2 regions of the Synechococcus sp. CB0205 genome follow, and region 1 is predicted to be linked to the other one. Evidence: predicted binding sites of a transcription regulator. Region 1 holds the regulator's gene; the other holds the start of a gene.

Evidence for each region. Region 1 encodes NtcA, which controls nitrogen genes in cyanobacteria. Its sites were predicted from a motif close to GTANCNNNNGNTAC; they were not measured.
Region 2: the regulator NtcA is predicted to act here: its motif matches at 10,688-10,701, upstream of CB0205_RS0108665 (ammonium transporter).

What each region holds. Positions count from the first base shown of each region.
Region 1 covers NZ_ADXM01000022.1:126,472-140,803, reverse strand. The annotation lists gene CB0205_RS0103875 (lytic transglycosylase domain-containing protein) at 1-1,650, shown strand, start outside; gene CB0205_RS0103870 (hypothetical protein) at 1,660-2,187, opposite strand; gene CB0205_RS14235 (NIL domain-containing protein) at 2,187-2,615, opposite strand; gene CB0205_RS0103860 (thioredoxin domain-containing protein) at 2,700-3,239, shown strand; gene thyX (FAD-dependent thymidylate synthase) at 3,294-4,016, shown strand; gene dcd (dCTP deaminase) at 4,020-4,613, opposite strand; gene CB0205_RS0103845 (cob(I)yrinic acid a,c-diamide adenosyltransferase) at 4,613-5,191, opposite strand; gene rph (ribonuclease PH) at 5,309-6,043, shown strand; gene ntcA (global nitrogen regulator NtcA) at 6,108-6,848, shown strand; gene CB0205_RS0103830 (DUF3084 domain-containing protein) at 6,924-8,105, shown strand; gene CB0205_RS0103825 (polyamine oxidase) at 8,102-8,539, shown strand; gene CB0205_RS0103820 (DUF3146 family protein) at 8,536-8,793, opposite strand; gene pth (aminoacyl-tRNA hydrolase) at 8,800-9,432, opposite strand; gene CB0205_RS0103810 (TatA/E family twin arginine-targeting protein translocase) at 9,441-9,692, opposite strand; gene psbH (photosystem II reaction center phosphoprotein PsbH) at 9,697-9,897, opposite strand; gene psbN (photosystem II reaction center protein PsbN) at 9,984-10,124, shown strand; gene CB0205_RS0103795 (alpha-mannosidase) at 10,121-13,099, opposite strand; gene CB0205_RS0103790 (photosystem II reaction center protein I) at 13,200-13,319, shown strand; gene CB0205_RS15040 (hypothetical protein) at 13,406-14,332, shown strand, end outside.
Region 2 covers NZ_ADXM01000048.1:16,200-30,531, reverse strand. The annotation lists gene CB0205_RS0108710 (ferredoxin:protochlorophyllide reductase (ATP-dependent) subunit B) at 1-1,332, opposite strand, end outside; gene CB0205_RS0108705 (ferredoxin:protochlorophyllide reductase (ATP-dependent) subunit N) at 1,343-2,608, opposite strand; gene CB0205_RS0108700 (TrkA family potassium uptake protein) at 2,731-3,435, opposite strand; gene CB0205_RS0108695 (TrkH family potassium uptake protein) at 3,490-4,893, opposite strand; gene CB0205_RS0108690 (CNNM domain-containing protein) at 4,944-5,936, shown strand; gene CB0205_RS0108685 (DUF2062 domain-containing protein) at 5,933-6,373, opposite strand; gene CB0205_RS0108680 (SLC13 family permease) at 6,404-8,209, opposite strand; gene CB0205_RS0108675 (Rrf2 family transcriptional regulator) at 8,379-8,807, shown strand; gene CB0205_RS0108670 (hypothetical protein) at 8,800-9,063, opposite strand; gene CB0205_RS0108665 (ammonium transporter) at 9,151-10,611, opposite strand; gene CB0205_RS0108660 (DUF4278 domain-containing protein) at 10,968-11,192, shown strand; gene CB0205_RS0108655 (hypothetical protein) at 11,289-11,507, shown strand; gene CB0205_RS0108650 (calcium/sodium antiporter) at 11,504-12,589, opposite strand; gene CB0205_RS0108645 (DUF389 domain-containing protein) at 12,647-13,756, opposite strand; gene CB0205_RS0108640 (SulP family inorganic anion transporter) at 13,866-14,332, shown strand, end outside.

The sequences.
Region 1 (14,332 bases):
GAAGCCCAGGCCCTCTGGGCAGAACTGCTGCGGCGCTTTCCGCGGGAACCCGCCAGTGCCGATGCCCTCTATGCCCTGGGCCGGCAGCAACCCAAGTTGCGGCTGACGCTGCTGGAGCGCTTTGCCGCCCACCCGGCGGCCCTGGCGGCAGCCCTCGAAGCAGGCGATGCCCTGCACCTCGCCCGCTGGGGTGCCCGCTGGCCCGGAGCCGAAGCGCTCCTGCTGCAAACCTGCGAGACCCGTGCCGCTGCGCTCAGCGCCGAAGACAAGCAGCTACTCGCCGCGGGGCTCGCGCAACTGGGACGGAGTGAAGCCGCCCTGCGCTGCCTTGGGGACACGCCCGCCACAGCAGAACTACAGCTGCGCCTGGCTCAAACCCTGCTGCGGGGGAACCGCGCGCAACAAACGCAGGCCGAAGACTGGCTCTTGCGCATCGCCCAGAGCGAAGGCCCGCAGGGTGCAGAGGCAGCACGCCTCTTGGCGCAATCTCCGGCAGCAGGAGCGGTTGAACGGCTCCAACAACTGCCGCCAACCCTCCAGGACAGCGCCCCCGTGCAGGCTCGCCTTGCCGAAGCAGGACAGGTCGATCCGGCCACCGTGCTCAGCCGCTGGCCCAATGACCCAGCCAGCTGGGAACTCCAGTGGAGCGAGGCGCGCAAGGCCTTGCTGCAGCGGGACTGGCGCCAAGCGAGTGGCTGGCTCAGCCATCTGGAGAGCGCCAACCTGCCCGCACCTCTAGCGGCGCGCCAGTTGTTCTGGCGCGGCTGGAGTGCCCAGCAGCAGGGAGACCAGGCGAGCGCGGAGCAGTTCTGGCGGCAAAGCCAACGGAGCCAACCCCTGGGCTACTACAGCTGGCGGGCCAGCGAACGTCTGGGACAGTCTCACCAGGAACTCACCAGCACAGAGCCGCTTCAGCCCTGGCAACCCCTGGCCAGTGGTGACGCACGCATCGATGCCCTCTGGCAGCGGGGGCAAGCACTGGAGGCCTGGGAAAGCTGGCGCACCAAGCAAGGGGGCAGGTCCCCCAGCCGACCTGAGGACGTTCTGATCGAAGGTCGCCTGCGCACGGCAATCGGCGATGACTGGACCGGACTCGGACAACTCGAGCGGGCCAGTTTTCGCCTACCCCAGATCGGCTGCCGGGGACAACTCGAGCGGGAACGGCAGCTGCACCCCCGGCGTTTTGGCGCGGAACTGGGCGCCGCCAGTGAAGCGACGGGTGTCGATCTCGCCCTCTTGCTGGCGGTCGCCAAGCAGGAATCCCGCTTCAGCCCAAGTGTGCGCTCAGGGGCTGGAGCCAGTGGCCTGCTGCAACTGATGCCAGCCACCGCCAGCGAACTAGCGGGCGAACCCCTGGACCATCAGGCCCTGAGCGATCCAGCCCGCAACGCAGCCCTAGGGGCGGCCTACCTCAAACAACTGCTCAGCAGCAGCGGGGGCAACCTGTTCCAAACCATCGCCAGCTACAACGCTGGCCCCGGTGCCGTCGTCAGTTGGCTCCACTCTCGGGGCTTTGATCTGCAGCGCGAACCGGAGCTCTGGACCGAGGCCATCCCCTACCCCGAAACCCGGCTGTACACCAAAAAAGTGCTGGGCAACTACTGGAGTTATCGGCGGCTCGCAGAAAGCGCCGAGACCCTCTGCCGCTGATACCGGCCCCTAAGCAAAGACAAACCCGAGATGGGCATACAGGGAGCGGCCCACCAGGATTCCCGCTAATACCCAACTGCAAAGGACAAAGGCTCCGAGCAGGGGCGCCGGTGCAATCCGAAGCCGGGTGAGATCAAGCCGGGCGAGCAAGACCGCCGAGGCCAAGACCAACACCTCAGAGAGCACCGCCAGGTGCAGGAGGTAAAGGCCCCCGGTGATCACCACCAGCAAGGTCACCACCAGGGTCAGCGCCTTACTGGCCGCCATCAACTGCGAGAGCTCCCGCAAAAGCAGATCGGGCATGGTGCAGAGCACAACCACCAGAAGGGCCTGCATGCACTGCAGCGGCCAGAACCAAGGCCCTGCGAACTCCTGCTGCACCGGCGTGCTGGCCTGGGTCAGCAACTGCGGAGACACATCAGCCCAGTGCAATCCCATGAAGGCGCTGACAGCAAACAGCACCAGCAACATCGGTGCCCGCAACGGCAGGACCAGGAAGCGAAGAACAGCAGTCACAGGGCGCATGGACGGGCGCATCACTGGGCAGCGCCCACAGCTTGATCCAACACCAGGGCGATCGCTTCAAACGGACACGAGGGGATGCATTGCTCGCAGACCAGGCAGCGCTGCGCATTGAACTCCAGTCGCCAATGGGGAGCAGTGAAACTCAGGGCACCACTCGGGCAAACGCTGCTGCAGATGCCGCAGTCCACACAACGCTGGGGATCAATCGCGATCTCACCGGAGGCCCGGTTCAAGCCCAGGCCTTGGCCCTCTAACCACTGCTCAGCCGCATCGAGATCATCGATGTCGCCGGAGAGCTCCACCACCATCGTTCCGCTCTGGTTCGGAGCGATCTGCGCCCGCAGGATCTTGGCGGCGATATCAAATTCGACCGCCAGGCGATAGGTGATCGGCTGATGCACCGCCTCCCGCGGGAAGTGAAGGGTGATGCGGCGTTTCAAGGGCGCAACTCAGCCACCGTCAGGGTATCGACGCGGAATGGGAACAGCCCTGGCAGATTGGCGCCAAGCATCAACACACCACCTGTGGACAGCAACACGGCAGCCCTGGGACGGCGCGAGCGCATGCTGCTGGCTGCGGTGGCCGCCCTTCTGGCCCTAGGGCTCTTCCTTCTGCGCGGCGGGCTCTCACCGGCGGCACCCCTGGAGAAGCTGGCCCGCCAGTCGCTGGAGCCCGCCGTTGCCCTCAGCAATGGCCGGCCCAGCGTGGTCGAGTTCTACGCGGACTGGTGTGAGGCCTGCCAAGCCATGGCCCCAGCGATGGAGAAGGTCGAGAGCCAACACCACGATCAACTCGATGTGGTGCTGCTGAACGTCGACAACCCCCGCTGGCAACCGGAGGTGGATCGCTACGACGTCAACGGCATCCCGCAGCTGGAATTCTTCGATGCCAGTGGCACCCGCGTGGGCCGCGCCGTCGGCGCCCGCAGCCAAAGCGAATTGGAAGCCCTGACTGAAGCCTTGGTGGCAGGCACCCCCTTGCCGGCCATGGCGGGTGTTGCCGAGACCAGCCTCCTGCCTCAAGCGGAGGCAACCACCATGGCAGGCCCCCGCAGCCACAGCTGAGTTCCCCAAAGCCCGTTACCCTGCAGCACCAGCTCCCCACGCCATCGCCCGCCCATGAAACGCTTTCGGGTTGAGCTGATTGCAGCGACCCCCAACCCCCAGCAGTGCGTCTATGCGGGGATGCACCAGGACTACAGCGAAGGGTTTGTGGCGGCCGATCGCGCTGAATGGCCCGATGAGACCAAGGCCGGCGAGATCTGCGTCAAACGTCTCCTGGCCGGTGAGCGCGGTCACTACGGTCCGCTGGAGCACGCCCAGATCGTGCTGAACGTGGGCTGGTTCCCCCACTCCGTGATGCAGCAGGCCCGCACCCACCGGGTGGGCGTGAGCTTTGACGTCCAATCCATGCGCTACACCGGCGAGCGCATCTGCCGGGCGGCCAACGGCGAGCTGGAACTCGAAGAGGTCTTCTACCTACGCCCCGAAGGGCAGTACAGCGATCGACAAGGCAAGAAATACACCTACAGCGCAGACGAGCGCGCCAAGGATCTCGCCCTCTGCCAAGCCGCGGCCGAGCGCTATCGCGACATGCTCGCGGCGGGGTTCGCCGAGGAGCACGCCCGCGGCATCCTGCCCTTCGATTACCGCCAGCACTTCGTGGTGAGCTTCTCGCTGCGGGCGTTCCTGCACTTCATGGACCTGCGCGCCAAGCTCGATGCCCAGGAGGAAATCCGGGTGCTCTGCGATCTCATGTGGCCCCACCTCCAGGCCTGGGCCCCAGAGATCGCGGCTTGGTACGAAAAGACCCGCCTGCACAAGGCGCGCCTGGCGCCTTAGGGCTCAGACCTTGGCCAAGGTGACCCGCTCGGGCTGGTGCTGGTACTTGCCAGCCCGGTCCTTGTAGGTCGTCTCGCAGGGATCACCCTCGAAGAAGAGCAGCTGGCAAATGCCCTCGTTGGCATAGATGCGGCAGTCCGCTCCGGAGGAATTGCTGAACTCCAGGGTCAGGTGACCTTCCCAACTGGCCTCAGCTGGGGTGGTGTTAACGATGATCCCCAGGCGGGCATAGGTGCTCTTGCCCAGGCAAATCACGGTGATGTTGGGAGGGACGCACATCTTCTCGAGCGCCACACCCAATCCGTAGGAGTGGGCTGGGAGGATGAAGTACGAGCCGTCCTCGTCCTCGTGCAGAGGCACCGGCTCCAGGTTGGCGGGGTTGAAGCGCTTGGGATTCATGATCGTTCCGGGAACATGCCGGAAGATCAGGAACTCCTGCGGGGAGAGGCGCAGGTCGTAGCCATAGGACGAGCAGCCAAAGCTGAGAACCGGCTTTTCGCTGTTCTCCGGATCAAGATGACGAACCAGCTGCGGCTGAAAGGGCTCGAGCATGCCCAAGGCGGCCTGCTCGTTGATCCAACGGTCGTTTTTGAGCATCAGAAACCTCGGCGCAGCTGGGTGACCTGATCGGCCATGGCCAACAGAGCGGTGGGCATGGAGGGCCCCGTCAGGATCACATCCAGGTGGGACGGCCGCTGCTCCAGGGCTGAAACGACCTCCGCCTCGGACAAGTAGCCCAGTTCGACGGCCAGGCCCAACTCATCGAGCACCAACTGATCCAGCTGACCGCTCAGCAGCTGCTCACGGGTGTACGCCCAGATCTCGCGCACAGCCTCGACATCGGCCTGGGATGCCGGCACGGGATCAGCCAGGCAACCCGCCACGGCTGGCCTCAGCCACTGAAGGCGGCCACAGAGCCAAACACTGCTCTCCAGCCCCTGATCGACCCCACCTTTGAGGAATTGGCTCACCAGAACGCGGCTACCAAGCCCGGCACTGCGCAGGGCCTGACTGAACACCCCACTGAAGCTGCCGCGGAAGGGAGCGGTGTGCACTTGGAGCTGGCCCTCCTGCTGGGCCGCCAGGCGCACGCTGCGCGCGGGGGCCGACGCCGGGACCACAGCCAACGGACGCAGGTGTCCAGCACGGGGCGTGGCTGCAATGCTGGCCGTCATCGAGTGCATGGCTGCCGCTTGGGATCCTGAATGTAGCGGCGTTAGGCCGTCCGGCAAGCAACAAGCACTACCTGTAGTGCAAACACCCGTACCATCGAGGCACTGAGCCAGCCCGCGATGAGCAGCACCCAACCCAGGCGGGACGGCCGCAGCGCAACGGACCTGCGCAGCACGCGCTTCGCTTGGGATCCGATGGGCTTCGCCCTGAGTTCCGTCACGGTGTACACGGGCAACACGGCTGTGATCTGCAGCGTTTGCTTAGAGGAGGGTGTTCCGAAGTGGCGTAAAGGCTCCGGCAAGGGCTGGCTGAGCGCTGACTACCGGCTGCTCCCCGCCAGCACCCCCAGCCGGCAGCCACGGGAGCTGATGAAGCTCTCCGGTCGCACCCAAGAAATCCAACGCCTCATCGCCCGCAGCCTCAGGGCCTGCCTGGATTTGGAGGCGCTAGGGGAGCGGACCCTGCAAATCGACTGTGACGTCCTTCAAGCCGATGCCGGCACCCGCACCGCAAGCATCACTGGAGCCTGGGCCGCCTTAGCCGTCGGCCTGCAACGCCTGGAACAGCGCGGAGTGCTGGAACGATCGCCCCTGGTGGGGCAGGTGGCGGCGGTTTCCGTTGGCCTCGTGGATGGCGCCGCACTCCTCGATCTCGACTACAGCGAGGACAGCCGAGCAGAGGTCGATCTGAACGTGGTGATGAATCAAGAGCAACATTTGCTCGAAATTCAAGGCACCGCGGAGGGCGCACCCTTCAGTCGCCAACAGCTTTCCAGCCTGGTTGACCTAGCGGAAAGCGGCATCGATCAACTAATGCAGGCCCAGAAGCAGGCCTTGGCAGAGGCAGCAAATTAGTTTCAATGGCTACAGGGCGGCCCTGGACTGATCCGTAGGTTCCAGGCAACTCAGTCGCGCTGAAATGGTCGTGGCAACGCAAGGATTCAGCCGCTACTCCCCTAGCCCTACGACCGGTACGTCAGTGATCGCACCGATCGCGGGCAGTCCCCTGCCACCCAATGCCACGCTTCTGGATGTCATCCGGGGCCTGAGCGGTAGCACCACCGAGATCGTTGAGCGCGGCAAAACAATCTTTTTCCCCGGCGACCCCGCCGAAAAGGTTTATCTGCTGAAGCGGGGTGCGGTCCGGCTCTCCAGGGTCTACGAATCCGGCGAAGAAATCACCGTGGCACTGCTGCGGGAGAACAGCCTCTTCGGCGTCCTGTCTTTACTGACAGGCCAGCGTTCAGACCGCTTTTATCACTCGATTGCCTTTACTCGCGTCGAGCTGGTGACGGCTCCCGCCACCTCCGTCCGCAAGGCGATTGAGCAGGACCCGGCGGTTGGTCTACTGCTTCTGCAAGGTCTCTCCTCTCGGATCCTGCAAACCGAGACCATGATCGAAACCCTCACCCACCGCGACATGTCCTCGCGACTGGTGAGTTTCCTGCTGGTGCTCTGCCGCGACTTTGGCGTGCCCAGCAGCGAAGGGATCACGATCGACCTGCGCCTCTCCCACCAGGCCATTGCCGAAGCGATCGGATCGACCCGCGTCACGATCACCCGGCTCTTGGGCGACCTCCGCAACGACGGCCTGGTGCAAATCGACCGCAAAAAAATCACCGTCTTCGATCCATTGGCCCTCGCCAAACGTTTCAGCTAAACGGCTGAACTGGTGGCCGATCCCAGCTGCGTTCCAAGCCCCCACAACCGATACTGATCGTCGTCGCCCAACGTCGTGTCCGGCTGGATCCTGATCCTGACGTTGCTGATCCTCGGGGGAGTGCTCTCCACCCTGGGGGATCGGTTGGGATCCAAGGTCGGCAAGGCGCGGCTGAGCCTGTTCCGGTTGCGGCCCAAGAAGACCGCCGTGGTGATCACGGTGCTGACCGGCAGCTTGATCAGTGCCATCTCCCTTGGGCTGATGCTGCTGGTCAGTGATCGCTTGCGCACGGGGCTCTTTGAACTCGATCAGATCGAACAGCGCCTGCGGGACAGCCGCGATGCCCTGAGCTCAAGTCGCAAGGACCTGGCCCAAAGTCGGAGCGCCCTGCGCAGCGCAGAGAACGAGCGCAGCGAGGCCCAACGCCAACTCAAGGTGGTGGCCGAGCAGGCCAGCCGACTGCAGAAGGAACTGGCTCCCCTGATGGAGCAACGCAAACAACTGGAGGCCGAGCGCGATCGCCTGAGCCGTGACATCGCCGCGAAGGATTCCGATCTCCAGCGCAACCGCTCTGAGCTCGCCAAGCTCAACAGCAAGATCAAAAGCAGCAGCCAAGAGCTCGAGCGTCTCGAACGCAACCTGATTGCCCTACGTCAGGGTGATGTGGTGATCAGCAGTGGCCAAATCCTGGAGGTAGCCAAGGTACGGATCGAGAAGCCCAGCCAGGCCAGAGACGTGATCCACGCCCTGCTGCAGCGCACGAATTTGAACGTCTACCAGCGGGTGCTGCCAGGCGAAACACCGAACCGTCAAATCCTGTTGGTGCCGCGCAGCGACATCAGCAAATTGGAGACCACCCTCAGCAAACGCGGCGAGTGGGTCGTGAGTCTGATCTCAGCGGCCAATGTGCTCAAAGGGGAGCGTCAGGTCGTGGCCTTCCCGGATGTCAGACCCAACAAACGGGTGGTACGTAGTGGAGAACAACTGGCCACCACCGTGCTGGAGGCCGATGAGCGCTCCCCAGACCAGGTGCGTAGCCGCCTGAACCTGCTCCTGGCAGCAGCCTTTACCCGAGCCCAACGCCAAGGGGCCCTGGCCAACGGCCTTCAATTTGACCCAGCACGCCTCAATCAACTGGCTGAGGCCCTGGTCAACCGCCCCCTGGGCGAGACCGCCAAGCTCGAGGCCGTCTCCAGAGGCAACAGTGATCTGGCCGACCCGATTGCCGTCGACATTCGCTGGCAGCGCCCGCAATGACTTGGATCGGACTCGATCCCGGCCGCAGCAAATGCGGCTTGGTGCGCTCTGACCAGACCACAGGCCAGATCGAGGTTGCCGCCGTGCTCTCCCCGGAAGAGTGCTTCAAGCAGATTGCGATCTGGCGAGAGCGTCCGGGTCTTGAGGGTGTTGTGCTCGGCGATGGAACGGGCAGCAAGCACTGGCAGCGGCAACTCAACGACCTTGGCCTGGCTGTCCAGGTCATCCCTGAAGCGGGAACCACCCTGGCCGCACGAGCCCGCTACTGGCAGCTGGAGCCCCCCAGGGGCTGGCGGCGATTGCTTCCAGAAGGCCTGAGGTTGCCCCCAAGGGACTACGACGATGTCGTGGCTCAACTCTTGCTGGAGCGCCATTGGGGAACGGAGCTCAAGCGGGAACCTGGCTTGGTCGTCTTGCGCCAGCTCGCTGCCTAAAACCTGGCCCGCACGCTGAAGGCGTAGTCCCCACCCGCCTCCAGCTGGTAGTCCGTTTTCAACAGGAAGCGCAGCAGCGCGTCCTGGATCAAGGCCCGGCCGAGGGAAGGTTCCACCTGCAGCTCGCCGCGGTCAAAGAACCAGGCGAACGTCCACTCGAACCCTCCAGCGCTGACCTCACCCTCCAGCACCCGCTGGCTAAAGCTTTGGCGCAGCACCCGCAATTGCGCCGTTGTCGTGGGGAGGCGACTCACGCGGACTCAGGCAGTGGGTTGCTCGACCAGCTTGGCGGCAGAGGGAGCAACAAAACCGTTGAGCCTGTTACCAGCCCGCTCAAACCCCAGGCGCTGAATCAGATCCAGACCAGCCAAGACCTCATCAATGACCTCCTCGAGCACCGGCTGTTCGGCGACGGCAAAGCGGCCGAGGACGTGGCCGACAGTGCGCTGCTTACGCTCCACCGGATTCAAGGCAGGAGCGCCAATCCCGATGCGCAAGCGGGGGAACTCTTGGCCACCGAGATGGGCAATGGTGCTGCGAAGACCGTTATGCCCGCCAGCACCGCCCGAGAGCCGCAGGCGCAAGCGACCGAGGGGGAGATCCATGTCGTCCACCAGGATCAGCATCTGGTTGGGCTCGAAGCCAAACCAATCGAGAGCAGCACGAATCGAACGACCGCTGTCGTTCATGTAGGTCTGAGGCATCAACAGACGCAGGCGTTCGGCCCCTTGTCCCACCTCCGCAGCGAGGGCGTGGAGCTTGGACTGCTGCTTAAAGCTGCTGTTTTGACGCTTGGCCAGCTGCTCCAGCGCCATAAATCCGACGTTGTGGCGGGTTCCGGCGTACTTCTCGCCCGGGTTCCCTAAACCAACAACAAGACTCAAAGGAGCCATGGAGTCCTTCAACCGGCCGCTTGCTCGTCGTCGGCCTTGAGTTGAGGCTGGGGCTCTGAAGAAGCCTGGGTGACTTCCGCTTCCACCGTGTCGACCGCCTTTCGGAACTCCTGCTCGAATTCCTTCGAGGCCGACTGAAAACCCTTCAGGGTTTTTCCAAGGGTGCGACCCAGTTCGGGTAGGCGCTTGGGACCGAACACCAAAAGACCCACGGCGGCAATCACCGCCATCTCAGGCAATCCGATCCCAAAGACGTTCATCGGATCAGCCGATGCCGTTCCAGTTGACGGTGATGCCGTCGAGGATCAGGGACTTGTTGTACAGCTGGAGGATCACCAGCAGGAACACCAGGAACAGGGCCATGAACACGCCCATGACGGGGGTCGTGCCCCAGCCGGGCACAACCTTGCCGTACTCGGAGTTCAGGGGGCGAAGCAGATCTCCCAGGCGGGTGCGTTGAGCCATGTCGGGCTGTGCTCTCTGGCAAGGAGTAGGTCTCGTTACTGTAAGGGGCCTGGCCGCCTGAGCGGCTGGCCCCGTCGAGAGTTGTGATGGAAACCACCTCCCCAGCCATGTCCGTGGCACTGGCCGTCTTGGCTGTGCTGCTGGGCCTCACCGGCTTCGGGATCTACACCGCCTTTGGTCCTCCGTCGAAGCAGCTCAGCGACCCCTTTGACGACCACGACGACTAAACCAGCTCTAACGCGACGACCTGCCAGGGCTTGAGCACAAGAGCTCCGCTCTGCCAGGTCTCAGCATTCCCCCGGCGCCAACGCCGTGGCGAGTCCAGAGTCCAACTCTGTCGCTGAGGGCTGAGGTTCTGCAGCCGCAGCGCCAGCTGACCTGGGGTTGAGCCGGGCCTGCAGCTGAGCACGCGGATCTGGGGATTGGCTGGACCCATGCACTCCATCAAGTCGATCGGAGCGAAGACCTCCGCCTGCTGGGCCGCCTTTTGGGCCGGGCGAATCCATAGCGGTTCTCGAAAACGCTGCGCCAAACGAGGCACCCCGGCCGACGCCCACCCGGCTGCACAAGGGACCAACGCGAGCCGAAGCCGTTGGTGTCCGTTATCGGCCGAGGGGTCAGGCCATGTGGGTGCTCTGAGCAAGGACACCCCCAGCTGATCGGGGGTGGCGGAGACGCCCTGGGGCCCATCCAGCAACACCGCCAGACCACCCGCTCCGGCCTTCGCCTGACTGGCCAGCCAACTGATGGCCGTCACTTCCCAGCGTGCCTGCTCCCTGGCCGTCAGGGCCTGGGCCGGCCGCTCAAGCACCCCCGCAGAGGTATCTGCGGCATAGCGCTGAGCAACCTGCGCCAAGGGCAATTCCAGCCGCAACAGCTCATGGCGCTGGCGCCAATCGACCGACAACGCCAGCTCCAGATACGGCGAGGCGGCCCGCAGCTGAATGTCGAGTCGAAGCGTGCTTTGGCCGCAGCGGCCGCGGACGACAAAGCGGCAACAGAGCGGCCCCTGCTCCACCAGTTCCGGTGCTCCCTGCCAAGTCAAAGGCAGTGGCTGCTCGCGGTAGTCCGCCGCAATGTCCCAGGCATCCCAAAACTCGCCCTGATCGCTCCAACGGCGCCATTGCAAAGGGCCCGAGAGCTCGGGCACACCATCGGCTCCCCAGAGCTGCTGAACGCCGTCCGCCCCGATCTCGACGCGCACCAATCCGTTGTCCAGGCGCCAGTGCCCAGCGCTCGCCTCGCACACAACCGGGTCTGTGATTGCTGCCGCGGCCTGCGGCAGCCCATCCGCGCGCTCCAGAGGAACCGCCTGAACAGCCGAGTCCAAGGGGAGCTGAACCCATGTCCCACCGGCTGGACGCCCCTGACTGGGGAGCTGCTCCGGGGCCCCCTCGATGCACCAGGCGCCAGCGGGCAGGCGCAGGGTGACCCGCTCCGCAGGCTGGGGCTGGAGTTGCACCAGCCACCAAGGTTCAGCTCCGCCGCGCGCGGGCAGCAGCGCCTGCAGCCCGTGATCGCGCTGACGGGCTGCCAAGCGCCGCGCTTGGCGCCACTGCGGTTCCGCCTGCTCAAACACCTCAGGAATTGAGGTGCCTGGAAGGATGTCGTGGAACTGCTGAAACAGCAGCGTTCGCCAGTCCGCACCGGGCTGCTCGCTGCCGCGGAGGTGCAGCAGGGCCTGCACCCAATCGAGCTCCCGAAGCAAGCGCTCGAGGGTGCGGTTATGGCGCTTTTGATCCGGGCGGGTGGTTGCACAGCCGCGGTGCAGTTCGAGGTAGAGCTCGTCTCGCCAGACCGGCAATCGGCTAGCCAGGGGCTCCAGTCCCTCGAGATATCTGCGCAGGGTTCCGTGCTGCTGGGGGCAGGCCACGGGCTGCTGCTGCCAGAGGGCCAGCTGCTCCAGCATCTCGGCGGTTGGGCCACCGCCGTGGTCGCCAACCCCCGGGAGCCATAGGGCCTGATCAACACCAGTCGCCGCCTGCCACTGCTGGCGGTAGGTCTCCATCCCCTGGGGATCGCCGCCCGTACCGATGGGAGCCGTAGCCAGGGCCAACAGCTCCGAGCCATCGGCACTGCGCCAGCGAAACAGGCGATGGGGGAAAGGGTTGCTGCTGTTCCAGGCCAACTTATGGGTGCAGAACCAACGCACTCCGCTCAGCTGGGCGATGGCAGGAAGCCCGGCTGCGAAGCCAAAACTGTCGGGCAACCAACAGAGCTCATGCGTCCACTGGGGGAAGCGGCTGTGGCTGTAGGCCTGCCCCTCCTCAAACTGCCGCAGCAACGAGGGGACCCCAACCAAGACGCAATCGGTTTCCACCCAGGGGCCATTGACCGGCTCAAAACGACCCTGTGCCGCGGCCGCTTGCAGCCGGGCAAAGAGCGCCGGACGGTGCTGCTCCATCCAGGCGTAGAGCGCCGGGGTGGAGTGGGCGAAGTGGAGCTCTGGGAAACGCTCCATCAACGTCAGGGCCGAATCGAAGGTGCGAATCGCCGCCTGCCAGGTGTCCGCCACCGGCCAGAGCCAGGCCAAATCCAAATGGGCGTGGCCCAAGAGATGGAAACCGCCCGGGGGGCGAGCCTGGGCCATCCGCGCCAACAGGTTGGGAAGGGCTCCCTTCTCGAGCTCTGGCTGCAACGCTGCCAAGGCATCCCCAGAGAAACGCGAGGCGCCCAGAGACAGAGCTTGGGCCGCCAACACCCCAGTGGGGTCCGAGAGATCCGTTGGCTCCTGCTCGAGCCGGCTGTGAATCAAGGCCCCGTCGTCATGCAGCGGGGAGCGCAGCCGCAGCTCCAGCTGCAACGGCTGGCCTTCCCACCAAGGGGACGGCAGGGCCCAGCGGCAGGCGCTGTCGAACAGGTCGCCCTGGTGCACCAAGGCCCCATCAGCCCATAGCTCCACGGCATCGGCCCACCAACAGAGGGCCAGACGGGCACGCCGATCACTGCGCTGAGCCACTTGCCAGGACTCAGGGCAGACCAGCTGCAGGCGCAGGCTGATCCATCGCCCGCCGCGCGGCCAGCTCAGCAATCCACGTTGATGCCAGTCGGGGCGGTGGTATGCACCCCAGGGGTCATCCAGGGCCAAAACGCTGTCTCCGTCAGGCGCCTGCACGCTCCAGAGCGGCAGCAGGTCCCAACGGGTTTGTGCCTGAAACGTTTCAATCCAGGAGCGAACAGCGCCCTCTGGCCCCTCTGACATCGGTCAACGCGTTCACGACCCATAGGATGATGCGGCTGCCGCCGGCTCGTTCAGGGCCCATTTGGCGCTTGTCACTCCCTGTCACCCGCCGGACAGACCCATGCTTGCCCTCAAGATCTCGGTTTACTCGGTCGTTTTCTTCTTTATCGGGATCTTCGTTTTCGGCTTTCTGGCCAGCGATCCCAGCCGGACGCCCAGCCGCAAAGACCTGGAGGAGTGATCCTCAGGTGGGCTGAGCAACCGGCACCACCTCGGCCTTTTTGACCAGTTAGCCGTGGCAAGATCGCGGCCTTACGCGACCCCTTGGTGACTCAGCTCCGGAAGAGACTGATCCAAGGGGTTTCTGCATGTTCCATTGCCGCCACGAGCCTGGTCCCCTTGGGTGCTGCCTGGGCGGCAGAGCCGGCAGCGGTCACCCCTGTTTCAGTGCTCACCCAGGCCAGCGCTGATCAGTCCCCACCTGTGGTGATCAAGCTGCTCGCCAACGAGCAGGGCTTTGATCAACGCATCAACCGTTTCGTCGCGCGAGGCGATGTCCAAATTGACCTGGCCGGGGGCCGGGTTCTGGCGGATCGGCTGGAATACGAGACCGCAACACGCACCCTGCTGCTGAGCGGGCGCGTTCGCTTCCAGCGCGGTGAGCAGTACTTCCAGGCCAACAGCCTGCGTTACAGCCTGATCGAGAACAGCGGCGATGCCGATGCGGTCTATGGCGTCCTTGATTTCGACACCAGTGAGGTCGACTTCGATCTCAAGGCCTACCCCTCCGTCGCTCTGCCCTCGCTGAGCTACTGGCCAACCTCCAGCCCCTACGAGAAAGCGACGTTTGGAACAGCAACGCCAGAGCTGATTCGCAAAGGCCCCCGCGGAGAGATTCTGGTCAGTGCCGACTGGAGCAACCAAGCCAGCACGGCTGAGCTGGCGCTGACTCAATCGCCGCTCGAAAGATCCGGCGAATCACTGCTGCCGGGGTTAGCCCTCAACGGAGTCACCAGCCCCGAACAACTCCTGGGTCTACCGGAGCGCCCGGACCTCGCGGAGTGGCGCGTTCCACCGATTGCTGTTGCTCCTGCGGCTCAGTCGATGGCCTGCGCGCCACTGATCCCGCCCGTTCCGGATTGGCATCCCTATCCCCTTGCCCTCACGGCCTGGGGTTACGGACAAGCGATCGATGCCAACTTCGGCGACTCCTTCACCTTCAACGGGCGCTGGCGCCCAGAAAACGTCTGGGGC
Region 2 (14,332 bases), on a different contig from region 1:
CATACCTATCAGATGCTCCTCCAGCCCCATCATCAAGGGGTGCACCCAGCTGTCGAAGATGACGTTGGCCCCCTCCCAGCCCATCTGGGGGGCATAGCGGGCGGGGACGTCCTGAACGTGCAGGGGGGCACTGATCACGGCGCAGGGAATGCCCAGGCGCTTGGCACTGTGGCGCTCCATCTGGGTCCCAAGCACCAACTCCGGCGCTGCCGCAGCCATGGCCACCTCAACGGCGAGGTAGTCATCGCTGATCAGGGCCTCGAGCCCCAACTCCGCCGCCAGCGCTCGGACCTCCCGGGCCATCTCACGGCTGTAGGTGCCCAGGCCCACCACTTCAAAACCCAGTTCGCGGCTGGCGATCCTTGCCGCGGCCAGGGCGTGGGTGCCATCGGCGAACACAAAGACCCGCTTGCCCGTCAGATAAGTGGAATCCACCGAGCGGGAATACCAAGGAAGCCGCGAGCGGCGCTCGGCAGGACAGAGGCCATCGGCACCGGGCTGCAGGTCCTGGGGCAGCTCCAGGCCGAGGACGCCATGCAGTTCACGCAGGAACTCCACCGTGGCGCCAATGCCGATTGGAATCGTTTTGACCGTGGGCAAGCCGAACTGGCGCTCCAGCCAGCTGCAGACCGCTCCGGAGACCTCGGGGTAGAGGTTGAGGTTGACGTCCGCCGTCGGGAGTCGCAGCAGGTCAGCCGGCCGGGCGCCGAGGGGGGCGACAACGGCCACATCAATGCCATAACTCGCCAGCAGCTGGGTCAACTCCCGCACGTCATCGCGGCAGCGGAAACCCAAGAGGGACGGCCCCAACAGGTTCACCCGCGGCCGGCGGTTTTCAGCGCGCCAACGGGTGGGATCGAGCTTGGGCTGACCGGGCGGCGGAAGCTGCGGTTTCAGCAGACTGCGGACCAATTGGTAGAAGGTCTCAGCCGCCCCCCAGTTTTCCTTTTTGGAATAGGCCGGCAGGTCCAGATTGACCATCGGGATCCCACCCAGATCCATACCCGCCGCCAGGGCCCCTGGCTGGTCCTGGATCAGCTCCGCCGTGCAGCTCTCGCCCACGAGCAGTGCCTCAGGCTGAAAGCGCTCGACTGCATCGGCAATGGAGCGCTTCACCAGTTCGGCGGTGTCACCCCCTAGATCCCGGGCCTGGAAGGTGGTGTAGGTGACAGGGGGTCGGCGATCCCGCCGTTCAATCATCGTGAACAGCAGGTCGGCGTAGGTGTCGCCCTGCGGCGCATGCAGGACGTAGTGCACTCCCTCCATCGAGGCAGCGATGCGCATGGCCCCAACGTGCGGGGGGCCTTCGTAGGTCCAGAGCGTGAGTTCCATCGGTGGCGAATCAGGAGAACTGCAGCGCGCCGCGGCGACGCAGGGGACGGGCAAAGAGTTCAGCCAGATCTCCGGCCTGATCGATGCCATGAATCGGGCTAAAGACCAACTCGATGGACCACTTGGTGGCCATCCCCTCTGCCTCCAGGGGATTAGCCAGGCCCAAACCGCAGACCACCAGATCCGGACGCTCCTGGCGCACCCGTTGCAACTGGTTTTCGACGTGTTGCCCCTCGCTCAGTTGCGTGCCCTCGGGCAGGCGCGCGAGCTCCTCCGCCATCAACTGACGGTCGAGATAGGGGGTTCCCACCTCCACCAGCTCCATGCCGCACTCCCGCGCGAGAAAGCGCGCCAGGGCCGGCTCCAGTTGGGAATCGGGAAGCAGAAAGAGACGTTTGCCCGCCAATACCTCCCGGTGGGGAGCCAAGGATCGCCGGCCGCGCTCCACCAGGGGATCCAGCACGGCATCAATCCGCTCCTGCGCGATTCCGCAGGCCCTAGCCGCCGCGGCCATCCAGTCCCGACTGCCTTCAACGCCAAAGGGATAGGGCGCTGACACCAACGTGGCTCCGCGGTCCACCAAGGCCCGAGCCGTACCGGAGAGGTAGGGCTGCGCCAGGAGCAACTGGGTCCCCGGGCCCACGGCGGGAAGCTCAGTGGAGCGCCGCGGCGGCAGGCTCACCACCCGCTCAATGCCGAGCTTCTGGAACAGGCCCACCAAACGGTCTTCGACCGCATCCGCCAGGGTCCCGGCGATCAACAACTGGGGCTGGTCCGTTTTGGGCATCAGGGGAACCAGCGCCTGCAGGGCGCTGTCCTCCCCCTGGGTGAAGGTGGTCTCAATGCCGCTGCCGGTGTAGTTGATCACCGTCACGCGCCCGGCGTGCTGCTGATTCAGCCGCTCGGAGGCCTTGGCCAGGTCGAGCTTGATCACCTCACTGGGGCAACTCCCCACCAGGAAGAGGGTGCGGATCTCGGGGCGGCGCTCCAGGAGTTGCGCGACGAGTCGATCCAACTCTTCGTTGGCATCGGCCAAACCCGCCAGGTCCCGCTCACCAAGGATGGCGGTGCCGAAGCGGGGTTCGGCAAAAATCATCACCCCAGCTGCGCTCTGGATCAGATGGGCGCAGGTGCGGGAGCCCACCACCAGGAAAAAGGCATCCGGCATGCGCCGATGCAACCAGACGATCGAGGTCAGACCGCAAAAGACCTCCCGCTGGCCGCTTTCCTTGAGCGGTGGTGGTAAGGCCGTTGGAGCCACTGAGCTACTGACCATGACAGTCAGCCCCCTTTGGTGAGCGCTATCGCCCCGGGCTAGCTCCGGCTCAGGGGGTCAGGAAAGGTTTTGGGCACAAGCTGTCATTAACGGGGTGAGGGAAAGCGCACAAAGGCCATCCCTCAACTGGCGGGCAACGCCCGCAGAGAATCCTCAGAGCCCATGACCACCAGCAGCTCGCCCTCGGCCAGGACATGGGAGGCCGGTGGGTTCACATGCAGCTCACCCGCCGGTCCTGCCGCCAGGACGTTGACGTTGTAGTGCTTACGCAGGTTGAGATCCCGTAGGGAATGGCCGATGAAAGCTGCTGGGACCTTGATTTCTTCGATGCTGCTGCGGTCGTCCAAGCGCAACTGCTCCAGCAGGTTCGGGCGCACCAGCTCCATCCCCAGCCGCTGACCCATCATTTTTGAGGGAAAGACCACGCGGTCAGCACCGACCCGCTTGAGCATCTTCATGTGGATGTCGCTCGTGGCCCGGGCAATCACCTGCTTCACCCGGCTGCCTTCGGAGTCCTTGCAGATCAAGGTCGCGGTGACACTGGCCTCCAGCGGTTCACTCATCGCCACCACCACCGTCTCCATGTCCAGCACCCCGGCGGCCCGCAGGGCCTCTTCGTCGGTGCAGTCCACCACCCGCGCTTCGATGGCGGGATCGATCTGGCGCAGCTCATCGATGGCGCGCTGGTTGGAATCAATCGCCAACACCTCCGCTCCGGACTGAAGCAACTCCGAGCAGACCGAGGAGCCAAAACGTCCGACCCCGATGACGGCAAAACTGCCGCGGCGCACCCCGGCTTCAGCGCTCCACTGCCACCACTGATTCACAGCCACTGATTCACAGCCCGGTGCTCGTCGTCCCTGTTCTAAGTGGTGAAGCCACTAGACATACAAATCTTCCTTGGGATAACCCACCCGGCTCTGGGGGCGGGTGCCATAGAGCGCGGAGAGCAGCAACAGGATTCCCACCCGCCCCACGAACATCCCCACCATCAAGACCAGTTGGCCCCAGCGGTTGAGATGGGCCGTGACCCCCAGGTCCAGGCCAACCGTGCCAAAGGCGGACACGCAGGTGAAGAGCTTCTCCAGGAAACTGAAGGACTGCACCTGCTGCTGCCCAAGGGAATTCCCCAGGCCCAAGGTCAAGGCCATCAGCACCACAAACAGGGCCGAAGCCAAGGTGACCCCCACGGCCCGCAGCACCGTGGCATCGGGAATCTGCCGGCGGTGCAGCAGCACATGGCTGCGGCCCTGGAGGGTCGAGCGGGTGGCCCCCATCAGGATGGCGAAGGTGGTTGTTTTCACCCCGCCGCCGGTGCCGCCTGGGCTGGCGCCGATGAACATCAACAGGATGATCAGCAGCAGCCCGGCGTCGGTGATCTGGTGGGCGGAGAGGGGAATCGTGTTGAAGCCGGCGGTGCGGGTGGTGATCGACTGAAAGAGGACGATCTGCAGGTCCTCAAGCCAGCCATAGGGCTCCATCGCCGAGGCGCCGTAGCCGATGTGCTCGGTAATCAACAGACCCACCGCGCCGATGACGATCAACAGCGCCGTACTGCGAATGACCAGGCGGGTGTGCAGGCTCAGGCGACGCAGGCGACCCAACCGAAAGCGGTTGTTCCAGATGTCATTGGCCACCCGCCAACCAATGCCACCGATGACGATCATGAAGGCGATGACCCCAGTCACCACGGGGTTATCGCGATAGCTCTCCAAGCTGTTGGACCAGAGGCCAAATCCGGCGTTGTTGTAAGCGCTGATGGCATGGAACATCGCAGCCCAAAGCCGTCTGCCCGGGTCCTCGATGTCGGTAAAACCAAAGCTGTAGAGCACCACCGTGCCCAAGCCCATCACACACAGGGCCACCAGCAGGATGCTGTGGAAGGTGGGTCCGATGCCGCCAACCCCGAATTCATCAAGGGCACGGCCCTTGTCCAAACGATTGCGCAAGCCGGATCGGCCCTGCACAAACCCCTGCAGGAAGGTCGTGATCGCCATCAGTCCGAGACCACCGGTGATGATCAGGCCCGCGAGCACCACCTGGCCTGCGAAGGTCAGATCCTCTCCGATATCGATCACCGAAAGACCGGTCACAGTGATCGCAGAGGTAGCCGTGAACAGGGCCTGCCACAAACCAACGTTGGAGTTGGAGCAGAGCGGCGTCGAGAGCAGCAGGGTCGCCAGAACGATCACCAGCAGGCCCGTCACCACGGTGAACTGCGGCACCGTGAGCTGATGGCGCCAACGCTGTAGCGCCCGGACTGGATTGCTCGAAGACGGGTTCATCCCGCAAACCGTAGGTAAGGTCCGATCGATCTCGCAGCCTGCGCCAGTCGATGAATCCGATCGTTGTGCTGCTGGTGATGGCGGTGCTGATCCTGGTGGGCTCGGCTTTGGCCTCCAGTACAGAAGCCGCCATGCTGACGGTGAATCCGATTCAGGTCCACACCCTCAAGCAGCAAAAGGTGCCGGGATCACGGGCACTGGAGCGCATCAAGGCCAGGCCCGGGCGGGCCCTGGTGCTGCTGGTGGTGATCAACAACCTGTTCAACATCTCCGGTTCAATCCTGCTCGGTAGCCAGGCCAATCAGGTGTTCGGAAGCGTCGGGGGCCGCTGGGCCCTGCTGCTCTTCAACGTCGGGTTCACGGTGGCCGTGATCCTCTTCGCTGAAATCCTGCCCAAAACGATCGGCAACAGCTTCGCCATGCCGATCTCCTTGGTCTCGGCGCGCATTCTGCTGATGCTCGAGCGGCTGACTCTGCCGCTGCTGCTGGTGCTGGAGAAGCTGATGCCGGCCATCACCGCGACGAGTGAACTCACCACCAACGAACGTGAGATCCACCTGATGGCGCGCCTGGGCTCCCAGCAGGGCCAGATCGAAGCCGACGAGGCCGCGATGATCGGCAAGGTCTTTGCCCTCAACGACCTCACCGCCAGGGATCTGATGGTGTCACGGGTGGCGACCCCGTCCCTTTCAGGCGGCGCCAGCCTGGACTCGGTTCGCCAGGAGATCCTTGAGGCCGCCGATGACGCCTGGTGGGTCGTCCTGGGGGAAGAGGTGGATGAGGTGCTGGGGGTTCAAAGCCGCGAGCGAGCCATGGCTGAGCTGCTCAGCGGTGGGGGCTACCGCCTGATCAGCCAGCTCTGTGATGCGCCGCAATTCGTCCCCGAGATGATCCGCGCTGATCGGCTGCTCACCAGCTTCCGGCGCGGCGACCGCAGCTCCGTGCGGGTTGTTGTCGACGAGTTCGGGGCCTTCGTCGGCCTGGTCAGCGCCGCCGACATCCTTGGGGTGCTGGCCGGTTGGAAGCGGGTCCCCGAGGGCTAGGTATGGGCGCGGCCCTGCTGGCTGCGCTTGAGCAACCACCAATAGATCCCGCCAAACAGCGCTGCGCTAAGGGATCCCACCAGGGTGGAGCCCAGCAACAGACGGCTGGAGATCGCCAGCCCGAGCTCCCAGATGCCCCCCTGCTGAATCGCCTCAAGGGTGGGCAAGGCAGGGCCAGGACCCAGCAACCAGCAGCCAACGCTGTAGTTGAACCAGTAGAGGGGGATGTAGGTCAGGGGGTTGCTAATCCAGGTACCCGCCGCAGCCAGGATGTGGTTCCCGCGCACCAGGCTGGCCAGGGCGATGCCCAGCAAGGTCTGCAGACCGAAGATCGGGAAGCACCCCATGAACACCCCAGCCGCCAAGCCCCGGGCTTTCTGGCCGCGACTGGCCTCGTGATGCCACAGCCAGAGCAACCACTGTTTGAGGCGCTTCATCCAACCCCGAGGGCCTTGCGAGCTCACGTTCTACAGGCCGAACCAGCGGCAGACCATCCAAGGAACGGCGATGGCCATGGCAATCGTCAAGGGGAAGCCATAGCGGGAGACGTCCAAGAAGCGATAGCGACCCGGGCCATAGACCATCAGGTTGGTTTGGTAGCCAATCGGACTGAGAAAGCTCTGGCTGGCGCCGAAGAGCACCACATAAATCAAGGCCATCGGCGGTAGGCCAAGCCCCTGGGCCAACTGACCCGCGATGGGAATCAACATCGCCACCGTCGCCGCGTTGCTCATGACTTCGGTCAACGCGACGGTGAACAGGAACACCACGAGCATGGCGCCATAGACCGGCCAGCTGCTCAAGCCGAGCAACAGGGCCTGGGCCAGGGCAGAGGCCAGACCCGTTTTTTCCAGGGCAACGCTGAAGCTCGCCAGCGAGCCCAGGAGCACCAGTACATCCAGGCGCACCACCCGTTGCAGTTCACCGGCGCGCAGGCAACCGGTCACCACCATGGCCACCGTGCCCAGCAGCACGGACGCCACCAAGGGGATGATCTCAAAGCTGGGCAACAGCAGCACCAGGGCAGCAATCAGCAGCGCCACGCGCTTGCGGCTGACCGTGGGCAGGTCCTTCTCCAACTGCTCCAGGACCACCAGGTCATTACTGGCCGCCAGGCCGCGGATGGCGTCCTTGGGACCCTGCAGCAGCAGCACATCCCCCTCACGGAGTTGGGCGCGCCCGAGCCGTTCCCGCAGCACGGCATTGCCGCGCCGCAGGGCCAACACCGTGGCGTTGTAGCGCTGCCGGAAACGCAGATCGCGCAGGCAGTCACCGGCGAGGGTGGAGCCGGAGGGCAACAGCACCTCCACCATCCGCTGGCTGTTGTCCTGCTCCAGGCTGAGCGGTTGCTCCGGCGTGGGGGCCAAGACCACTGTGTGGTCCTGCTGGAGGCGCAGCAGGTCCTCGCGGCTGCAGCGCAGCAGCAGACGATCCCCGAGCATCAAGGTGCGGTCGGCCAAGGGAGGCATAAAGCGCTCCGTGCCGCGGTGCAGCTCCAGAACGTCGAGGTCAAAGCGCCGTTGCAGCCGCGTGGCGTGGAGTGACTGGCCAATGAGCTCAGAACCCAATGGAATCTTGACCTCGGTCAGGTATCCACTGCTGGAGAGGTCAGCGATCAGGTCGTCGTCATCGCGGCCCCGATCCGGCAGAAAGCGATCGGCGAGCAGCACCATCAGCGACCCGCCCAGCAGCCAGACCCCCAGACCGATCGGGGTAAAGCTGAACAAGCCAAAGCTGCCGTAGCCCAGACGGCTACTGACCTCGCTGGCCAGCAGGTTCACCGAGCTGCCCAGCAGGGTGATCGTCCCCCCGAGCACCGTGGCAAAGGACAACGGGAGCAGCACCTTCGAGGGGGAGATGCGGCGGCGTTTGCACCAGCCCTCCACCACCGGAAGCAGGCTGGCGACGATCGGGGTATTGGGGACGACCGCCGAAACGGGGCCCACCACCGCCACCATCAAGGCAATCATTCGCTTCGGGCTGCGAATGGCGTCGGAGCCGATCAAGGCGCGCAGACGATCGAGTCCCCCGCTGCGGAACAGCCCAGCGGAGATGGCGAACAGACCAGCCAGGGTGATCAGGGCAGGGCTGCCAAAACCCTCCAGGGCTTCCCGCGGCTCGATCACGTGGAAGCTGACCAGCAGGCCGGCGGCGAGCAACCCCGTGAGATCGGGCGCCAGCCAACCGGAGATGAAGAGGACCACGGAGCCCAGCAACACCACCAGCGTGATCAGGGCTCCGGGCTGCAGAGCGGCAGCAACAAGATCAGCCAAGGGAGGGGCGATCGGGTAAGGCCCTCAGCCTACAGCTCGCAAAACACGGCACACGGATCGGGAATAACAGCACAGCGAGAAAAGTTCAGCCAGAGCCGATTCTCCTAAAGGGAACTTGGCGATACCGATTCCCAAGTGCTTTACCGTGGAATCAACCCGAGCACGTCCGTTGCCCTTCAACGCCAAAACCAGATACGGGCTGCTCGCCCTGATCGAGCTCGCTGGCATCCAGGCCCAAGGAGGACGGCTACAGGTCTCGGTCATCGCGCAGCGACAGGGCATTCCCGAGCGCTACCTCGAGCAGATGATGACCAGCCTGCGCAAGGGGGGCCTGCTCAACAGCAGCCGTGGCCCCAAGGGGGGCTACCAACTGGCCCGACCCGCCGCAGACATCCGGCTGAGCGAGGCACTCGAATGCCTCGAGGGCAGGTCCGAACCGCAGCCACCGGCTCAACAGAGCCTGGAGCAGCAGGTGCTGCACTCGATTGGGACCCAACTGCAGGAACAGCGCCTGGCCCTCCTGGAGTCCACAACCCTCACGGACCTTCTCGCCCAACGGGATGCACTGCTTCAGGCGCAAGCGATGTACTTCATCTAATGGCACTCAAGTTGTTGCGGGGCGCCCGGGGAGCCCGATCAATCCAGGGCGAAAGACTCATCACCAGCAGTGGAACCACCACGAGGCCCAGCAGCAGCATCACGCCCAAAAAGTGACGGACCACCAGGGTGATGAGCGGCACCTGGACCGACTGGGGCAAGACCTGCCGGCAGTCCACGCAAACCAAGCGCGGAGGGCGCTCCTCGGTTTTGGTGAGCAAGCGCGCACCGCAGCGGGGGCAGGGCAAAAGCGGCACCCTTGGGCCCGTCCATGCTGCCAGCCAAGGCCCTGAGGCAATAAAAAAGGCCCGCCGAAGCGGGCCCATCGAGCAGAGCTCAGAGGATCACTTCGCCGAAGCGAAATCGGGGTAAGCCTCCATGCCGTGCTCACCGATGTCGAGACCTTCGATCTCTTCCTCCTCAGTGACGCGGATGCCGCCGAAGAGGCCGCCGATCACGGACCAAGCAATCCAGCAGGTGACCAGGGTCCAGATGGCGTAGGCCGCACAGCCCAGGGCCTGAATGCCGAGCTGGCTGAAGCCGCCGCCATTGAAGAGGCCAAGGCCTGCAGAACCGACGTCCATGCCATCAACGCCCCAGAGGCCGATGACGAGGGTGCCCCAGACGCCGCACACACCGTGGACGGAGAAGGCGCCGACGGGATCGTCAATGCCAGAGGCATCCAGTGCGGAGACTGCGAAGACAACGATGATGCCGCCGACGGCACCAGCGACCCAGGAGCCCACCAGGGTCATGTTGCCGCAACCGGCAGTGATGCTCACCAGACCGGCCAGGATGCCGTTGATGATCATCGTCAGGTCGGGCTTGCCAGAAGTCAGGGTGGAGACGATGGTGGCAGCGATGGCGCCACCGGCAGCCGCCAGGGTGGTGGTCACAGCCACGTAGGGCACGTACTGGTCCATCGCCAGCTCAGAGCCGGGGTTGAAGCCGTACCAGCCGATCCAGAGGATCAGGGCACCCAGGGTTGCAATCGACATGTTGTGGCCGGGGATGGCCTGGGGCTTACCGCCCACGAACTTGCCGATGCGGGGGCCAAGCAGCATGGCGCCCACCAGGCCGGCCCAAGCACCCACGGAGTGGACGATCGAGGAGCCAGCGAAATCAATGAAACCCAGCTCGCTCAGCCAGCCGCCATTCCACTGCCAGGAACCGGAGACCGGGTAGATAACAGCAGTCAGAACCAGCGCGAAGATCACGAACTCGCCGAACTTGACGCGCTCAGCCACGAGGCCAGAAACGATCGTGGCGGCGGTGCCGGCGAAGGCAGCCTGGAACAGGAAGTCAACGGTGGGAACCAAGGCTCCCTCGGTCACCATCTCAGCGGTGACGGTGGGGTCAAAGAAGAGGCCGTTGAAATAAAGCCAGCCATCCACCAGGGATCCGCCGTACATCAGCGAATAACCGATGAACCAGTAGGCGGTCACCGCGAGGGCGAACACGAACAAGTTCTTGGCAAGGATGTTGACGGCGTTCTTCTGGCGACACATCCCGGCTTCGACCATGGCGAAACCGGCGTTCATGAAGATCACCAGGATCGTGGCCACCAGGAGCCACATGTTGTTGGCCAGGAACGCTGCGTTGAGCTCGGGGAGCTCAGCGGCGCGGGCCGAAAGGTTGAACACGCCCAGGCCGAAAAGAGCCAGAGGCACACAAGCCAGCCAGGTCAGCGAACGGCCGGAGGACAGTCCTCGCACCTTGCGGAGCAGAAGCTGAGGAGCCTCCAGCAAGCTCGCTTCCTGCAGGCTCTTCGACCGAGGCCGAGAGACAGGAGAAGCAACAGTCATCAAAAAGCAGTCGCTGGGTGGATGACGGATTACCGCCATTAGGTGCCAATGTTCCGCATCACAGACCACAGTCAAGGTTGCATTCGCTACCAATTCGCAAGTCCATCAGGAATTGCGCTAAGGCAGCAGAAGGAATGTGAAGAAAAAACGTTCAACGGGCCACAGTAACTATTACAAAAAAGACAAAAAAGAGGCTTTTGTTCACTCTGAACATTCTTCATCCGCTAGAATGCTGCAGAAGGACAAAACGTTGAGTGAGCCCCCTTTGGGCCTGGCTCCACCGGAAGTAGCCCACCGCGAGGCGAAGCAACGCTCCTTCCCACGAAGCGGACAACCAGCCAACCCTTCGAGGCCCGATGACCACCATGAGCAAACTCCAGTACCGCGGCGTCACCTACGACAACGCCAACCACGAACAGCCCACCAGCGCTCCCGTTGAGCACGCCTACCGCGGCCAACATTTCGAAGCGCCCCTCCGTCACGAAGCGGCTTCAGTCGACACCACTGTCGATCTGCAGTACCGCGGGCATCACTACAACCACCGTCAGGCCGAGGCCGCTTCCCAGGTCAACCAAGGCTGATTCCGCCCCAAAACCAAGGCTTTTGGTTTTGGTTCGTATTGATACATCAGCGTCCAACGCCTCCCCCTCCAATAGGGGGAGGTTTTTTTGTGGGCCATGGACATCACCCTGACGTCCGTAGGAGAGAGCTACAACCTCAAGCACCGCACGGTGATGGGGATGCTTTGGCTGCAAACCCACTTCGCCGATGAAACCTGGGACTTGATCTGCTCAGGACAGGTCAATCTCAACCGCCAGAGCAGCGAGACCCTCTACAACGACGCCACCGCCGCAGGAGTCAGCGTGTCCATGCTCCCAAGCGTTGTCTGCTCCTAACCGGCGCTCCTGCGCTGTTGCATCCAGCGCAGTGAGGTCCAAGTCAGGAAGACCAACACCAGGGGGAGAGCTGCCACCAAGACGAACAAGCGGAATTCATCAATACCCGGAGCTGCCGTACTGCTGAGAATCTGCTCAACCAAATAGAGGCCGTAGGCGCCAAGCAAGAGCCACCCCTCAAGGCGATTGATCACGCCGCCACTCCAGAAAATCGGCAGGCAGGCCAAGGTCGTCAGCACCATCACTGGGAAATCACGGCGCAACAGTTCAGGGCTGACCAACAGTCCGTTCTGACCCGAGACCAGGGCGCACAGACCCAGGATCAAGAGCTGGTTGAGCAGGTTGCTGCCCACCACGTTGCCGATGGCAAGATCCGCCTTACCCCGGTAAGCCGCCACCAGGGACGTCACCAGTTCAGGCATCGAGGTGCCAGCCGAAACGATTGTCAGACCGATCACCGCCTCACTCACCCCGAGGGTCTGGGCCGCAGCGATGGCGCCTTTGATCAGAACCTGGGAGCCCACCACCAGCAACACCAGACCCAGGGCCAATTTGACGATGGCCACGGGTGTGGTGGAGGCCCCTTCCGCATCAATGTCATCAAGACCGTCCTCGTGGTCTTCCCGCGCCGAGCGCACCTCCCAGACCAGTGTGATCACCAGTGCCGTCAAAAGAGCCAGACCCGCAACCCAGGAGAAGCTCCCGGATGAGGCCATCGCCCAGGTGGCCATCGACACAGCGATGAGCAGCGGCACATCCCGCCGCACCAAGCGACTACGAACGCGTAGGGAGGTAATGGCCGCGCTGGCGCCCAACACCACCATCACGTTGAAGATGTTGGAGCCCAGAACGTTGCTAACGGCAATCGAGTCCCCGCCGGAATTTCCCTGCAGGGTCGAGAGCAAGCTCACAAACAGCTCAGGGGCGCTGGTGCCAAAGGCAACGACCGTCAGGCCGATGACGATCTGAGGAATGCCCAGCAGCAAAGACAGGGCTACCGCGCCGGCCACAAACAACTCGCCCCCGCCAAAGAGGAGCAAGATGCCCGCGACGATCTCCAGAAAGGTGAGGGCGTCAGGCATGGCCAGCAGCGGACTGGCCCCAATTGTGCACAGAACAGCCGAAATGTCTTCAGGCCGTTACCCCGGCACGGCCGGAGCCGCGGGCGGCGGGGCGACCGCTGGAGCAGGGGCGACGCTGGCCGGCTCAGCTTTCTCTGGAACCACCTCTTGGGGTTCTTCCACGGGGGTGGGTTCGGGGTTGGGTTCGGTCTCAGGACCGATCACGTCAATGGAGACCCGCTGGACCAAAAGGCGGTAGCGGAATTTTTGCGTCCTGTTGATGAAGTCCTGAACCGCCGCAACCTGTTTCGGGGTGGGCAGGTTGGGGCGACTCACCCGAACTGCCGCCTTGATCAAAGGGGGGTTTTGCGTCCAATCGATCTTGACGTCGGTGAGTTCCGAATCCCGCCCCAAGGTGATGGTGCGTTGGCGCAGGCTCTCGGTGATGGCCCGCTCGACCTCCTGAAGGGCCTGACGCTGTTGGGCTTGTCCCAGCAGCGTCACAAAGCCACCGGTCAGCGGAATCAGCAGCAGTCCCGTCAGGAGCAGGCTCACCAGACCCATCTGACTGCGGAAGAGCTGCTGGCGCAGGCTGGCCTGGGTGGCCACCAAGGTGAGCAATCCCCCCGAGAGAATGCCCAGCAGGTTGGCGGCAAACAGCAGGGCTGCTCCCCTGGCCGGTTCCCACTGCTGAAGCGACAGCAACAGGCCCAGGACACAGACCGGAGGCACCAAGGCCACCGCAATCGCCGTGCCTGCAACGGATGACACCGCCTCCGGCTTGAGGCGGCCGTAGGTCGCGATCGACCCCGCCACCAAAGCAATGCCCAAATCCAGCAGGTTCGGCGTGGTGCGCCCCAGGACCTCATCGCCCAGAACCGGCAGGTTGGCCACCCAACCCAGGGCCGCTGAGGTCAGCACCGTGATGCCGACGCCCACGGCCAGGGTCAGCAACGCACGGCCCACCAGGGCCAGTCGTCCCTCCAGGATCGCGAAGGAGGCACTGCGCAGGGGCAGGATCCAGGGGGCAATCAACATTGCCCCGATCACCACCGCGGCGCTGTCCGCCAACAGTCCCAGGGTGGCGATCAGGCTCGCCGCAACCGTGAGCACCACATAGGACTGATCCAGGCGGGCTTCCCGCTCAAAGCTGGCCTCCAGGAACGCCAGGGGTGTGGGCTCGCCCATGGCTCGCGCAAAGTCCTGGGCTCAGGATGACCGATTCGCTAACGCCCTGCCGGCAAAGCCCCAATCGATTCGGCTCAGACGTAGCGTTTTGGCCCCATTAACAGTGGTCATGACCCCGGCGTCGACGTCCCAACGTGCGTCAAGTTTTCGCCTGCTGAATCAGATCAGCACCAACAACATCAAAGGGGATCTCTTTGGCGGCGTCACGGCCGCTGTGATCGCCCTACCGATGGCCCTGGCCTTCGGCGTCGCCTCAGGAGCCGGGGCAGCGGCCGGCCTCTGGGGTGCGGTGCTGGTGGGCCTGTTCGCAGCCCTCTTTGGCGGAACCCCCAGCCTGATCTCCGAACCCACCGGTCCCATGACCGTGGTGATGACGGCCGTGATCGCGAGCTTGACGGCCCGCAATCCCGAGCACGGGCTCGCCATGGCCTTCACCGTTGTGATGCTGGCCGGCCTCTTCCAGATCGCCTTCGGTCTGCTGCGGCTCGGTCGCTACATCACCCAGATGCCCTACACGGTCATCTCGGGCTTCATGAGTGGGATCGGCCTGATCCTGATCATCCTGCAGCTGGGACC